DNA from 2 places in the Exiguobacterium sp. s133 genome. Region 1 is predicted to be linked to the other one. Evidence: predicted binding sites of a transcription regulator. Region 1 holds the regulator's gene; the other holds the start of a gene.
What was found. The regulator LexA, encoded in region 1, represses DNA repair genes until DNA is damaged. The targets are predictions, from matches to a motif close to CGAACATATGTTCG.
Positions count from the first base shown of each region.

Region 2: the regulator LexA is predicted to act here: its motif matches at 6,481-6,494, upstream of parE (DNA topoisomerase IV subunit B).

Region 1 covers NZ_JACSMK010000017.1:26,138-33,541, forward strand. The annotation lists gene KNP96_RS16220 (AzlC family ABC transporter permease) at 1-33, opposite strand, end outside; gene dhaK (dihydroxyacetone kinase subunit DhaK) at 201-1,169, shown strand; gene dhaL (dihydroxyacetone kinase subunit DhaL) at 1,213-1,815, shown strand; gene dhaM (dihydroxyacetone kinase phosphoryl donor subunit DhaM) at 1,808-2,173, shown strand; gene glpK (glycerol kinase GlpK) at 2,360-3,883, opposite strand; gene KNP96_RS16245 (MIP/aquaporin family protein) at 3,925-4,626, opposite strand; gene KNP96_RS16250 (metal-binding protein) at 4,805-5,278, opposite strand; gene lexA (transcriptional repressor LexA) at 5,309-5,923, opposite strand; gene yneA (cell division suppressor protein YneA) at 6,130-6,417, shown strand; gene KNP96_RS16265 (YneB family resolvase-like protein) at 6,464-7,117, shown strand; gene KNP96_RS16270 (DUF896 domain-containing protein) at 7,231-7,404, shown strand, end outside.
Region 2 covers NZ_JACSMK010000011.1:13,375-20,778, reverse strand. The annotation lists gene KNP96_RS13260 (DUF3307 domain-containing protein) at 1-406, opposite strand, end outside; gene KNP96_RS13255 (hypothetical protein) at 403-1,050, opposite strand; gene KNP96_RS13250 (NUDIX domain-containing protein) at 1,311-1,781, opposite strand; gene parC (DNA topoisomerase IV subunit A) at 2,078-4,483, opposite strand; gene parE (DNA topoisomerase IV subunit B) at 4,476-6,446, opposite strand; gene KNP96_RS13235 (CoA-binding protein) at 6,606-7,007, opposite strand.

The sequences.
Region 1 (7,404 bases):
GGCTTTGATTCCTGCTTGGAATGAAGAAGACACGATGCAATTCCTCCTTTTTTGACATGTAAGATGAGCATAGCATCCGTACTCAAAAATGGACACTAAGTGGTCAATATTTTCATATGTTTTCTTGACATAAGTTTGCTTGAATTGTGGTAAAGACTAAGTGGTAGTGCAAAAAATCGTTAGACGAAGGAGCGTTCAAGATGGATAAATTAATGCAAGATGCCAACCGATTCGTATCAGATATGGTGGAAGGTCTCGTTTTAGCTCATCCGGATTTATATGCGAAAGTCGACGGCGTCAATGTCGTAAAACGAAAAGAACCACTGAACGGAAAAGTTGCCCTCGTTTCGGGTGGCGGCAGTGGGCATGAGCCAGCCCATGCTGGTTTCATTGGTGACGGGATGTTAGCTGCAGCAGTTTGTGGAGAGGTCTTCACCTCACCGACACCAGATATGGTCCTTGAAGGGATCAAGGCAGCAGATGCTGGTAAAGGCGTACTTCTCGTCGTTAAAAACTATTCCGGGGACGTCATGAACTTTGATATGGCGAAGGAACTGGCAGAACTTGAAGAGATCGAAGTCGAGACGGTTGTCGTAAAGGATGACATCGCCATCAAAAAAGAAGAAGATCGCCGCGGTGTCGCGGGTACAGTCTTTGTCCATAAAATTGCCGGTGCGGCAGCGGCGGAAGGCAAGTCGCTTGCTGAAGTCAAAGCAATTGCCGAGAAAGTCATCGGAAGCGTGCGTTCGATTGGGATGGCACTTTCACCGTGTTACATGCCGGAAAGCGGAAAACCTGGTTTCGACTTACATGAAGATGAGATGGAAATCGGAATTGGAATCCATGGTGAAAAAGGAATCGACCGGAAACCGGTTGCGTCCGTTGAAGCAATCGTCACGGAACTGCTCGACCGACTGACAGCAGAAGTAACAGACAAAAAAGTCGCTGTCATGGTCAATGGTATGGGTGGAACGCCGGAATCGGAACTCTACATCACCTACAAGTATGTCGCGGAACAATTACAAGCAAAAGGCTACGACATCGTCCGTCCATACGTTGGAAACTATATGACATCGCTTGAGATGCACGGTTTCTCGATTACGTTACTTCCGGTCGACGACGAGCTCGTCGGTTACCTTGACGCAAAAACGAATGCAATCGGCTTTTGATCAGACTAAAAATCTTTAAAAGAAATAGAAGAGGTGGATTGAAATGAAGTTAACGACAGAACAGTTTCGTGAAAGCTTACTGAAGGCAGCAGCACAGATTGAAGCCCATAAAGATGAACTGACCGATCTTGATCGTGAAATCGGCGACGGTGATCACGGGATTAACATGTCACGTGGTTTTCAAGCCGTCCAAAAAGAACTAGAAGCACATGGTGAGTATGAAGATTTAGGTGATTTGTCAAAACAAGTTGGGATGACGTTAATCAAGACGGTCGGTGGGGCGTCTGGTCCGTTATACGGAACAGCGTTCGTCAAGTTCGCCGGAGCCTTTAAAGGGAAAAAAGAAGTGGAAGGGCAAGAACTGGCACAAGCTTTTGTTGAAGCGACGGAAGGCATCAAGATGCGTGGAAAGTCTGAATTCGGTCAGAAAACAATGGTCGACATTTGGACACCTTTCCATGAGGCCTTGAGCAAAGAGGCGGATTTAAACGCTGCACTCGAACAAGCGCTCCGTGATACAAAAGAACGTGTCGCGACGAAAGGGCGGGCTTCCTACTTTGGAGACGCGACAGTCGGCGTGCAAGATCCAGGTTCTTTATCGAGTGCACTCTTGTTACAAGAAATCGTGGAGGTGCTACATGGTTAATGTAATTCTCGTTTCACACAGTGAAAAACTGGCGACTGGTCTAAAGGAACTGCTTGCCGAAATGGCACCGGATACACCAATCCTGCTAGCGGCCGGTTTAGCGGATGGAAGCATCGGGACAGATGCTTCGCGCATTGAAGAGACGTTGAATGCGCTCGACGATGACGGTGTCATCTTGACGGATATCGGTTCTGCAACAATGAATACGGAGTTGGCCCTTGAACTGTATAGCGGTGATAAAACGGTCCAATTTGTCGAGGCGCCGCTCGTCGAAGGGGCATTCCTCGCGGCTGTTTTAAGTGGTCAATCGAAGTCACTGACTGAAGTCGTTGACGGATTGAAAAATGAATTCGCCTAAATGATTCGCGTAAGACCGATCTCCCTTCTAAGTCAGGTATCTGCCTGTTCGCTTAGAGGGGAGTTCTTTGGTGTGGATTGAGAAGTTGTATGAATTAAGAGGTCAAAGATAAAAAAAGAAGCGATTTCGAGTGATATCGAAATCGCTTCTTTTTAATAGAGTGGTGCAAAAGTCATCGTTGTTCGATTAGACGTTTGCGTTGGCTGCTTTTTTGTTCGGTGTGAATGCCATTGTCGCTTCGACCGCTTTTTGCCATCCGGCATAACGTTTTTCGCGATCGTCTTCTTTCATTTCAGGTGTGAATTGATGGTTGAGTTTCCACTGCTTTTTGATTTCAGCTTTATCTTTCCAATAGCCGACAGCGAGTCCAGCGAGGTAGGCTGCACCGAGTGCCGTCGTCTCATTGATTTCCGGGCGGTCAACTGGAACACCGAGAATATCCGATTGGAATTGCATCAAGAAGTCGTTGGCAACGGCACCACCGTCGACGCGTAACGTTTTCAGTTCGATGCCGGAATCTTGCTGCATCGCTGTCAAGACGTCGCGAGTTTGGTAAGCGAGTGACTCGAGTGTTGCGCGGACAAAGTGCTCTTTTTCCGTCCCGCGTGTCAATCCGAAGATGGCACCGCGAACGTCGCTATCCCAGTACGGTGCACCAAGACCAACGAAAGCAGGAACGACGTAGACACCGTCTGTTGAATCGACTTTCAAAGCGTAGCCTTCTGAGTCTTTTGCATTTTTCAACATTCGGAGACCGTCACGCAACCACTGGATTGCAGAACCGGCAACGAAGATTGAACCTTCGAGTGCGTATTCCACTTTGCCGTCGACGCCCCAAGCGATCGTCGTCAAGAGTCCGTGGTCTGAAGAAACGGCTTTTTCGCCCGTATTCATCAACATGAAGCAACCTGTACCGTATGTGTTTTTCCCTTCGCCCGGTTCAAAGCACGTTTGACCGAACAAGGCAGCTTGTTGGTCACCGGCGATGCCGGCGATTGGAACTTCGAAGCCGAAGAAGTGATACGGGACTGTGTTGTCGTAGACTTCACTTGATTGACGGACTTCTGGCAACATCGATTTAGGGACTGTCAGGATTTCAAGTAACTCGTCATCCCATTGTTGTTCGTAAATGTTGTACATGAGTGTCCGTGAGGCATTCGTGTAGTCTGTGATATGTGTTTTTCCACCTGAGAGCTTCCAGACGAGCCACGTATCGATTGTACCGAAGAGCAGTTCCCCGTTCTCTGCTTGCTCACGTGCACCATCGACGTTATCTAGAATCCATTTGACTTTTGTTCCTGAGAAGTAGGCATCGATGAGTAAGCCAGTTTTATCGCGGAATTTTTGATTGAGTCCTTGTTCTTTTAGCTCATCACAAATGTCGGCCGTTTGACGCGATTGCCAGACAAGGGCATGATAAACTGGTTTTCCCGTTTCCTTGTTCCAGACGACTGTCGTTTCACGTTGGTTCGTAATTCCGATGCTCGCGATTTGACTCGGTTTGATGTCAGCCGTTCCGAGTGCATCCGCCATGACTGCTAAAATCGAACCCCAGATTTCATTTGCATCATGCTCGACCCAGCCTGGTTGTGGGAAGTATTGTTTGAATTCACGTTGAGCAGAGTTGACGATTTGACCATCATGATCGAAAATGATGGCGCGTGAGCTTGTCGTTCCTTGGTCGAGTGCTAAAATATACTTGTTTTCCATCTGTGAGTCCCCCTTGAATAGTTAAGATACCTAATGCTCAATCAAAATAGCAGTTGATAGATGAAGACGGCGATTGCGCCTCCGATGATTGGTCCGACAATCGGAATCCATGAGTAACCCCAGTCTGATGATCCCTTACCCGGAATCGGTAAGATCGCGTGGGCGATACGTGGACCAAGGTCACGGGCAGGGTTGATTGCATAACCCGTCGTACCACCGAGCGAAAGACCGATGACGACTACGAGGAGACCGACGATCAATGGATTGAGTCCGTCTGCAAACGTATTCGCTCCAAGCGCCAAGATACCAAAGACGAGAACGAATGTCCCGATGATCTCAGATACTAAGTTTGATCCCGTATGACGGATTGCTGGACCTGTCGCGAAGACACCGAGTTTTGCGGCTTGATCTTCTGTCGCTTCAAAATGTTTCATGTAATGAAGCCAAACGAGTACTGCGCCAAGGAATGCTCCGACAAGTTGAGCAGCGATATAGATAGGTACATCTGCCCACGGTAAGTCAGAATTGAGCGCGAGCGACAAAGTAACCGCTGGGTTCAAGTGGGCACCACTGGATGCCGCGACGTAAACACCGGTCATAACGGCGAGACCCCAAGCGAGCGTGATGACAATCCAGCCACCATTTTCAGACTTGGTTTTCTTCAGAACGACACCGGCGACGACGCCATCCCCGAGTAGGACGAGAATCAATGTTCCCATCATCTCACTAATAAAATTACTCATGCAAAAACCCTCCCTTTGGATTAAAGCGAATAATACCTTTCTATTTAAACCTAACCCGAATTGATAACGTTTTCAATACAAATAATTGAAATATAGGAATCGAAATTTTCAATATTTAGGTTTAAAAAAATTAGAATTGGATAATAAAAAGACTTTTTCCATGATTGAATGGAAAAAGTCAGGATCGACGTTTTTTTCGTTTCTTTTTAGGGCGGAACCAACTACTCGTATGATCAAGGATGATATGAATCGTACTTGCGGTCATCACACCGATAATAAAAGCAGGCATGACGTCAATCAATGAGTCGACCGTGCTTGCTTGGATGATTTCACTATAGAAGGCTAAAAAGAGTAGCGGAATCAATAAAGCGGCACTGTAGAGTAGGCGGATGACATCTCCGATGATTAAGCCATGCGACCAGATGGAGCGGTGCGGCATAATTTTAACGTATGGCATCCAAAGGACACGCAAAGGGCCAAAACGATAGTAAGGTTCCGATTTTAAGTCTAAGTCGGGCGAAAGCCATAAGGTCCCGACGGCGATTCCGACAGCGGTCGGGAGCCAATCCGTTTGGTTCGTTGCGACCGAATAAACAACATATCCCGTTAGGGCAACGGAGTTGACCGTATCATGTACATTTCCAGAAGGCATGAAAAAAGACCAGCTTAGCTGGTCCCTCTCTTAGTGAATCGTCCGGTAAACGCCGATGACCTTGCCAAGAATCGACACGTTATCGAAATACATCGGGTCCATCGAGTCATTTTCTGGTTGAAGACGTACCTGTTGATCTTCTAAGAAGAACCGTTTGACTGTCGCTTCACTATCTTCGGTCATCGCAACGACAATCTCCCCGTTTTCTGCTGTGTTTTGTTGACGCACGATAACACGATCGCCATCAAGAATACCTGCATTAATCATCGATTCGCCATCAATCGTCAACATAAAGACGGTTTCATTTCCTACATAATGTGCAGGGAGTGGGAAATGCTCTTCTATGTTTTCAATCGCAGTGATCGGAAGTCCGGCAGTTACCTTGCCGATAACGGGGACATGGACGATCGCTTCGTTGATTTCTTCAGGTTTATCAAGCAATATTTCAATCGCGCGTGGTTTCGTCGGGTCACGGCGAATCAGTCCACGTTTTTCTAGACGATCCAAATGACCGTGTACCGTTGAGCTTGAAGCAAGACCAACAGCTTCACCAATTTCGCGAACTGAAGGTGGATAGCCCTTTAACTTCACTTCAGCGATGATGTAGTCAAGGATTTCTTGTTGACGTTTAGACATTTTCCGCATACGAATTGCCACCTCTTTCCGGATTGGTTTTTTTAGGATTTAGGAATATATGTTTCTAGAATTACTATAACATAGAACAAATGAGCGCACAAACAATTGTTCGATGTTTTTGTATTGACCGAACACTGGTTCTGTGTTTATTATAGATTATGCGAACAATTGTTCCGAGAACATTTATTCTAATAACCTATTTGGAGGGATTCATGATGATTCATTCTATTCGTACTCATGCCTTTTCAATTCTGTTTTATACGCTCAGTTTTGCTTTCATTCTTTTTCTTTTAACACCACGACCGGATGAAAAGGTCCACCGATTACTTACGGCGTCAGTCACGGTAGATGAGAACGTAACAGTCGAACAAGTAGCTGAAGTCTACAATGATGGTTCGATGACGAATCAAGAATACATCGACTGGCTGATCAAGAACAATGAGCTCGAAACAAAACATGTCATTTCGAAAGACAAAATCGTTGTACCAATCGCACAACAATGACAGAATATAAAAGTTGTTGAATGAACGAACAGGGGTGTGAGGTACGATGAAAGTAGTAATCTACTGTCGCGTCTCGACGGAAAAAGAAGCACAAGAGAGCTCACTGGAGCGGCAAAGAGCAGAACTGTCGGGACTCGCTTTAACAAAAGGATTTGAAATCATAGATATCATCGTCGAAAAAGAAAGTGGCTATGATGTAGAGCGAGAAGGGATGTTGACCGTTCTTGATTATGTAACGCGTCATCTGGTGGAAGCGGTGCTCGTGACGGACGATACACGAATCGGACGAGGAAACGCCAAAATCGCGATTTTGCATACGTTCAAAAAACATGATGTCCAGTTGATGACGATGGAGTCAGACGGTGAATACCAACTGGCAGATGCGGAAGCGATGGTCCTCGAAATCGTTTCACTCGTTGAGGAATACCAGCGTAAGCTCCACAATGCAAAAATCGCACGCGGCATGCGACGGGCTGTCGATAATGGTTTTAGACCCGAACAAAATCTCAATCGGCAAGGCGAGAATGCCGGCCGCAGTCGAAAGGAAGTCCCGATTGAAGAAATCGTTCGATTACGTGAACTTGGTTTGACGTTTGCTGACATCGCGACGACCTTACGCGGCATGGGGCATGATATTTCGAAAGCGACGGTCAATCGGCGTTATCTTGAATATAAAGAAGTTGTCCAGTCTTATGAATGAAAGCAGGTGTTGTGTCATCTTGACGCGACAAACTTGCTTTTTTTTTTCGGGTCTTTTACAGTAAGGTTACTATTAAAGTGCTCCGCGTTGAGTCAAAGAGAAAGAGGGATATTATGTTATCACAAGAACAACTCGATCGAATTAATGAACTTGCCAATAAATCAAAAGTCGAACCGTTAACGGAAGCTGAGACGGCGGAACAAAAAGAATTAAGAACGGCCTATTTAGAAGCATTTCGTGGTTCGTTCAAAAATCAAATGATGGGCATCAAAATCGTTGATGAAGAA
Region 2 (7,404 bases), on a different contig from region 1:
TCGCAACCAGGCTCCACATGATGATCCAAAGCACTTGGAAGGAGAGGGTGATAGCACTTGGCCAACTGATTGGGAACATCACCGCAATCAGACCAATGATGATGCCGATATGTAACAGTTGATCAATCCAAAAAGCCGGTGCCGGTTTGATGATCCGCTTAAGTTGCGAGCGGTCAATGACGGCGTGTGATCCGATAATCGCACTGAAGAGATACAGGGCACTTGCGAGCTCGAATTGTCCGGTCAGGTAAAAATAACTTAAGACAGCCGCTGTACAGAGGCTATGTATCCCGAGATGGACGAGCAGGGGGCGAAGCTTCCGGTGCTTGTGCTCCGCGATCCGTTTACCTTGCAGCGGGAAATCGGCAATGAGATGGGCAATCAGAAGGCTCAACAGTAAATTCATCCAATCGCCTCCCAGACCTGGAGTTGCTCGAGCGCTTGTATAAAAGCCGTTTCGAGTTGCTTCCGTTGTTTACGTTGCGAGCGGGCAACAAGTTTCGCGACGTTAATTCGGGCATCTTTTTCTTGAAAACCCATTTTTAGTCCGATTTCTTCATACGTTGCGTCCGGGAATCGGTCCATCAGTGTATGGAGCTCGACTTGACGATCTGTTTTCCCAAAATAAGCGGGATACAGCATATCGACATAGCCTGTTAGTAAAGCAGCCGGGAAATAAGGGGGGCCGGCGAAAACGATTTGATTGTCTGATTTTTTGGCCGCCTCTTGCGCTTGGAAGGCAAAAATGATGGCGCTACCGTTCGCTTCGTCGGCTTCTGTCGTCGAAAGCGTTTCATATTGACCAAATCCGACGCCGACATAACCGTCGAGCGGACTATTAACGAGTTCGAGTAAAACAGGATAACAGATTGGGTAGCTTTGGAAAACACCGAGTAAGCTGTCTCCAGACTTGATTTGAAATGGGACGAGTGCGTCTTTAAACTGATCATTTAATTGCTCCGCTAACGTCCGGAGTGTCTGCAATAATTCTTCTTTGTGCGGAAAAGTGCGTGAGTTTTTGACGTCAAATGAAATGGCGACGGCTTGCATCAAATTCCTCCTTTGTTACTGATAATCCGGTTACAACCGTAATGTTACCGACATAAAGGTAACAAGTGATTTGTTACTGTATTTAGAGTAACAGGGGTGGATGTAAAAAACAAAGGGGCAAACTGACTATTTTTTATGGGGGACATGCAAAAAAATTATTTTTTTGTTAGTTAACATAACATATATTATCAATAGTTAAATAATCTTGTCTCATAAGTAAGGTAAACTCAATATAGTGAGACAAAACAAAAAACACGACATTAGCCGTGTTTGCGACAATCATATGGTTGATTACGTTCCAACCGATGAATGAGCCGATCAAGAAAAATATGATGCCGGCGTTCGAGCTGTGTGATGCGATCAAGCGGCAACCAGGCGAAATGGAAAAAATCACCGCAATCTTGACCGTCACCCGCAACACAATGCGTCCATCTGTTTTCTTGGCATTCGATATGGGCATGATAGAAATACGTGTAATGGACCCGCATCCGCTCTGGGTAACGCATCTCTTCTTCGCCAACGTATTGAACGGTCGCAAGTGATAGACCACTTTCTTCCAACGTCTCGCGGACGGCTGCTTCCTTGGCGATTTCTGCGTCTTCAATCGTCCCGGCAGGAATCTGCCAGTCACTATCTGGAGCTGATTGTGGATGAAAAACAAGTAGTTCCCATCCCTCTGGTTGTTCCCGTGTGATATAGATTGCTACTTTTTCGCGTCGTCTGAATTTCATCTTCATCACCTCTCCAGTTAGGCAGATGGCACAAAAGCAGCTAAGGACGGATCCGTAGCTGCTTGAGAAATACATATAAGCTACGCTTCGAACCGCTTCGCGTCTGATGTGACATGCTTGACCTGACCATTTTCTTTTATTGTAGCGGTTATTGGTCACTCTTTCAATTTGTAAACTAAAGATTCACCGATAATTTGTGGAAATAATCTAAAAAAATGATTAAAAAGACGACATTTCCTACAAAAAGACAGAAAAAAAGACGTCCCCCACGCTTCATCGTGAGGGACGTCTGACCGTCAAACGGTATACCAGTCAACGAGTGGACCGAATTTTTCTTCATCATACGCAAACGAACCATTCGATAAGCGATCGAGATAAGACAAGGAACCGATTTGAATCGATTTTGCCTGCTCTTTTCCGATTAAAAGGAGTTCTTTTTGATTCGTGACATCAAGTAACGCCGCTACCTGATGCGGTTTTGATTTTAAATCACGCAACAATTGCTGACCACGTAAGGCACGATTCGTGATTTGGAACTGATCCGAAAGGCGCATCTTCTTCAAGGCACCCCGCTGTGTCAGTAAGACGATATTCGGTGCTTGCATAAAGGCAATCGCCCCTGCGACGACATCATCATCCTTCAGGTTGATGGCTTTGACACCTGCTGCCCGAACGCCGACGACCGGTACATCGTCTTCCGTGAACCAAAGACCAAAGCCGTTTTGCGTTGCGAGGAACAATTGTTTCTCGCCAGTTGAGACCGCAGCATAGAGGACCTCGTCATCTGCTTTTAAGCGGACGCCTTGCAATGGTTTCGACTTCCGCTGGGCATTGTAATCGCTCAGTTTCGATCGTTTGACCATTCCTTGGCGAGTGACGAACAGACAATGTGACGTTTCGTCGAACGTCCGGACGAGATCAATCGAGAGGACACGGTCGCCCGGTTCGAGTGGTACGAGATTGGCGACGTGTTGTCCGCCATCCTTCCATTTCGTATCTGGGAGCTGATGGACCGGAATCAATAAGTAATTACCGCGTATCGTCCAGACGATGACGTGATCGGTCGTCATCGCTTGCCCTTGATAGAGCAGACGATCCTGTTCCTTCATCTCCGGGAGGTCGTTCGAGGCACCGAATGACCGGAGCGACGAGCGTTTGATGTAGCCGTTTTTCGACATGAAGACCATCGTTTCTTCGACAGCGATCATGACTTCCGTCTTCAGTTTCAGTTCTTCGACCTCAGCTTCGACGGTCGAACGGCGTTCATCCGCGACTTGATCCTTTAAGATGCTCAATTCTTTAATGATGAGGCGGTTCCGCGTCTTCTCATCGTTCAAGATTTTCTCGAGACGCGTGACTTCCTTCTCGAGTTTTTCAGCCTCTTCCTGCAATTCGACGATGTCCGTATTTGTCAGGCGATACAGTTGGAGCATGACGACGGCTTCCGCTTGGCGGTCCGAGAAAGAGAACCGTTCAATCAGGTTCTCTTTTGCTTCCGCTTTGTTCGTCGCAGCCCGAATCAGACGAAGTGTCTCATCGAGGACGGAAATCGCTGTCATCAAGGCAGAAACGACTTCCTGGCGGCGTTTCGCTTGATCGAGATCAAACGTTGTCCGGCGGATGACGACTTCCTTGACGTGGCTTAAATAAGCATCCAGTAAGGCGAGCACACCCATTTGACGCGGTGTCCGCTCATGGATGGCGACCATATTGTAGTTATAGGCGACTTGGAGGTCGGTTTGTTTGAGGTAAAAATGTAAAATCCCCTCTGCATCAGCCTCTTTTTTCAGTTCGATGACGACACGCAGTCCATCCCGGTCCGTTTCATCGCGGACATCAGCCACTCCTTCGACTTTACGGTCGAGGCGTAATTCTTCCATCCGTTTGACGAGATTTGCTTTGTTGACTTCGTATGGCAGTTCCGTGATGACGATTTGCTGACGTCCCCCGCGGAGTGTCTCGATTGTCGCCCGCGACCGGATGATGACTTTCCCGCGTCCTGTTTCGAACGCTTTTTTGATCCCGTCGAGCCCTTGCACGACGCCACCAGTCGGGAAATCAGGTCCTTGCATGTGTGTCAGCAGGTCGTTGACGTCATTGACCGTGCCTGAGATGCGACCGATTGCCGCATCGAGGACTTCGCCCGCGTGGTGCGGAGGAATCTCTGTCGCGTATCCGGCAGAAATCCCGGTCGAGCCGTTCATCAACAAGTTCGGTAACAACGAAGGTAAAACGAGTGGTTCTTCCGTCGTATCATCAAAGTTGAGGGTATAATCGACCGTCTGTTTATTGATGCCGTCTAGAATCAAGCTTGAGACTTTCGAGAGACGCGCTTCCGTATACCGCATCGCGGCCGCGCTATCGCCGTCGATCGATCCATTATTCCCTTGCATGTCGACGAGCGGGTACCGTAACTTCCACTCCTGACTCAAGCGGACCATCGCCTCATAGACAGACGAGTCGCCGTGCGGGTGGTAATTGCCGATGACGACCCCGACCGTCTTGGCAGACTTCCGGTACGCACGGTCATACAGATTCCCTTCCGTATGCATTGCATAGAGAATACGCCGCTGGACGGGTTTGAGCCCGTCGCGCGCATCCGGTAAAGCCCGGTCTTGAATGATGTATTTCGAATAACGTCCGAACCGGTCACCGACGACCTGTTCGAGCGATAAATTTAAGATGTTTTGTAAATTAGACATGCTTTGTCACACTCGCTTTCGTCACGTGTTCGTTTTCAATGATTGAGATGTCTTCCGCGAGTCCGAACGCGACGTTATCTTCAATCCATGACCGGCGGTGGCCAACGTTATCGCCCATCAAGACGGAAACACGTTTTTCAGCAACGGCGGCGTCGTCGATCGTGACGCGAATCAAAGTCCGGGTCTCAGGATCCATCGTCGTTTCCCAAAGTTGAGGAGCATTCATCTCACCAAGTCCTTTGTAGCGTTGGATCATATAGCCTTTACCATACTTTTTCGTTGTTTTCGCAAGTGTGTCTTCATCCCAGACATACTCAAACTTCTCCGTTTTCCCCTTACCTTTCGAGACACGATACAGCGGAGGTAAAGCGACGAAGACTTTTCCGGCGTCAATCAACGGACGCATGTAACGGAAGAAAAACGTCAGCAGGAGGACTTGAATGTGGGCCCCATCGGTATCGGCATCGGTCATGATGATGACCTTGTCGAAATTACAGTCGGACAGGTCGAAATCTGCCCCGACCCCGGCTCCAATCGCATGGATGATCATGTTGATTTCTTCATTCTTCATGATGTCCGCGAGTTTCGCTTTTTCCGTATTGAGGACTTTCCCGCGTAACGGTAAAATCGCTTGGAACGTCCGGTTCCGTCCTTGTTTCGCAGAACCGCCGGCAGAATCTCCCTCGACGAGGAACAATTCATTTTTGTCGGCGTTTTTTGAAGCGGCCGGTGTCAATTTCCCGTTTAAGATGCTGGAACGTTTCTTTTTCTTGCCGTTGCGCGCTTCTTCCCGGGCTTTGCGGGCTGCTTCGCGAGCTTGTGCCGCACGAATGGCTTTTTTAATGAGCAAAGTCGCCGTTTGCGGGTTTTCTTCGAGGTACGTCGACAGACGGCGGCTGATGACGGCGTCACAACTCGTCCGTGCTTCAGGAGAACCGAGTTTTGACTTCGTTTGTCCTTCGAACTGGAGGAATTCTTCCGGAATCCGAATCGAGACGATCATCGTCAAGCCTTCCCGGATATCATTGCCGTCGAGATTTTTATCTTTTTCTTTTAATAAACTATTTTTACGGGCATATTCGTTCATAACGCGGGTCATTGCCGTTTTCGAACCGACTTCATGGGTTCCGCCGTCACGCGTCCGGACGTTATTGACGAACGACAGGACGTTTTCCGAGTAGGCGTCCGTGAACTGGAACGCGATATCGACTTCGATTTCGTTTTCGACGCCTTCAAACGCGACCGTCGGATGCAGGACATCCTTGTCGTCGTTCAAATAACCGACGAACTCGCTGACCCCTTCTTCGTATTGGAAGACATCTGCTTTGTCGGACCGTTCGTCCGTCAACGTGATTTTCAAGCCTTTTAAGAGGAAAGCGGATTCACGAAGACGTTCAGCGAGCGTTTCGTAGTTGTATGTCAAGGTACTGAAAATTTTCGCATCCGGCTTAAAATAGACAGCCGTTCCTTTTTGACGCGTCGCTCCCGTCTCAAGTAACGTCGTTTTAGGCATTCCGCCATTTTCAAACGTTTGCTCGAACTGTTTTCCGTCACGATAAATCGTCACCTTCAAGTCTGTGGATAAGGCATTGACGACGGAGGCACCGACACCATGCAATCCACCAGATGTCTTATAACCGCCTTGACCGAATTTTCCGCCGGCGTGGAGAACGGTGAAGATGACTTCTGCCGTCGGTTTCCCCGACGCGTGCATTCCCGTCGGCATCCCGCGCCCGTGGTCACGGACCGTGATGGCGTTATCTTTATGGATCGTGACATCGATCTGTTCCCCGAACCCGGCAAGGGCTTCATCGATTGCGTTATCGACGATCTCATACACCAAGTGGTGGAGTCCACGATGATCGGTCGATCCGATATACATACCTGGGCGCTTCCGGACAGCTTCGAGTCCTTCGAGCACCTGGATGGCATCGTCATTATAATTGTTTAAATCTGTCGCCATAGTTTTCACCTCATATAGAAAAACGCCGATTTTCCAAACATTCGTTCGTTTTTCTAGTAGTCTGTATCTAATTGTAGGCATCTTCTTGCTATCTGACAAGGGGGAACGTAAAAAAGACACTCACTCGCGTTTGAGTAAGTGTCTTGATTTGACTCGAAATCATAAGTATTGGTGTTCGATTTTGATGCATCGATTTTCGATATACGGGATTCCTGCCCCGAGCGCTAAACTTTCCGCTTCGACGCTCGACAGACCGAGCTGGTTCCAAATCATCCCGACGTCGCCATGGGCAACCGCTTCTTTTGCAGCGTCCGCTAAAAACTCGGAGCGACGGAACACGTCGACGATATCGATATGACCCGGGATGCTATCGACCGTCGGATAAACTTTTAATCCGTTCCATTCGTCAAGCGTCGGATTGACGGGAACGACCTCGTACCCGTTCTGCACAAGATAATCGGCGATCCAGTTCGCAGTTTTCCCGGAATCACTTGAAATCCCGACGACGGCAATCCGTTTCGCTTCTTTTAGTAATTGGCGTGCTTGTTGATCAGAAATCATTCGTTTCTCCCCCTATACGTAATTGAGTCAATCTTCTTGTCTATACCCGAATCACTTTCGGTTAAGCCGTGTTTCTAAAAGTTTGCAACAATTCCGAGAAAAAACGAAAAACGATCTGTACGAAAATGAGACGACCAACCACCTGTCGAAGTCATGTTCGATGCAACTGAGAGCGAAATTGGTTTTCAAGAATATTTTTCTGAATTCATTCTATCAAGGTGACATAATACAATTATTGTTCTGTTTGACATAAGAAAATACACCTTTCGTTGATTTGCATCGAGTTGACCAGTCACCCGTTAGTCGGAAAGTCGATGCAACTGAGGTCTCCCTGTCTGACAATTTAATATTGCGTGAAATAACTATTTCACGCAAACTAGTGTACCGTCTACCAACG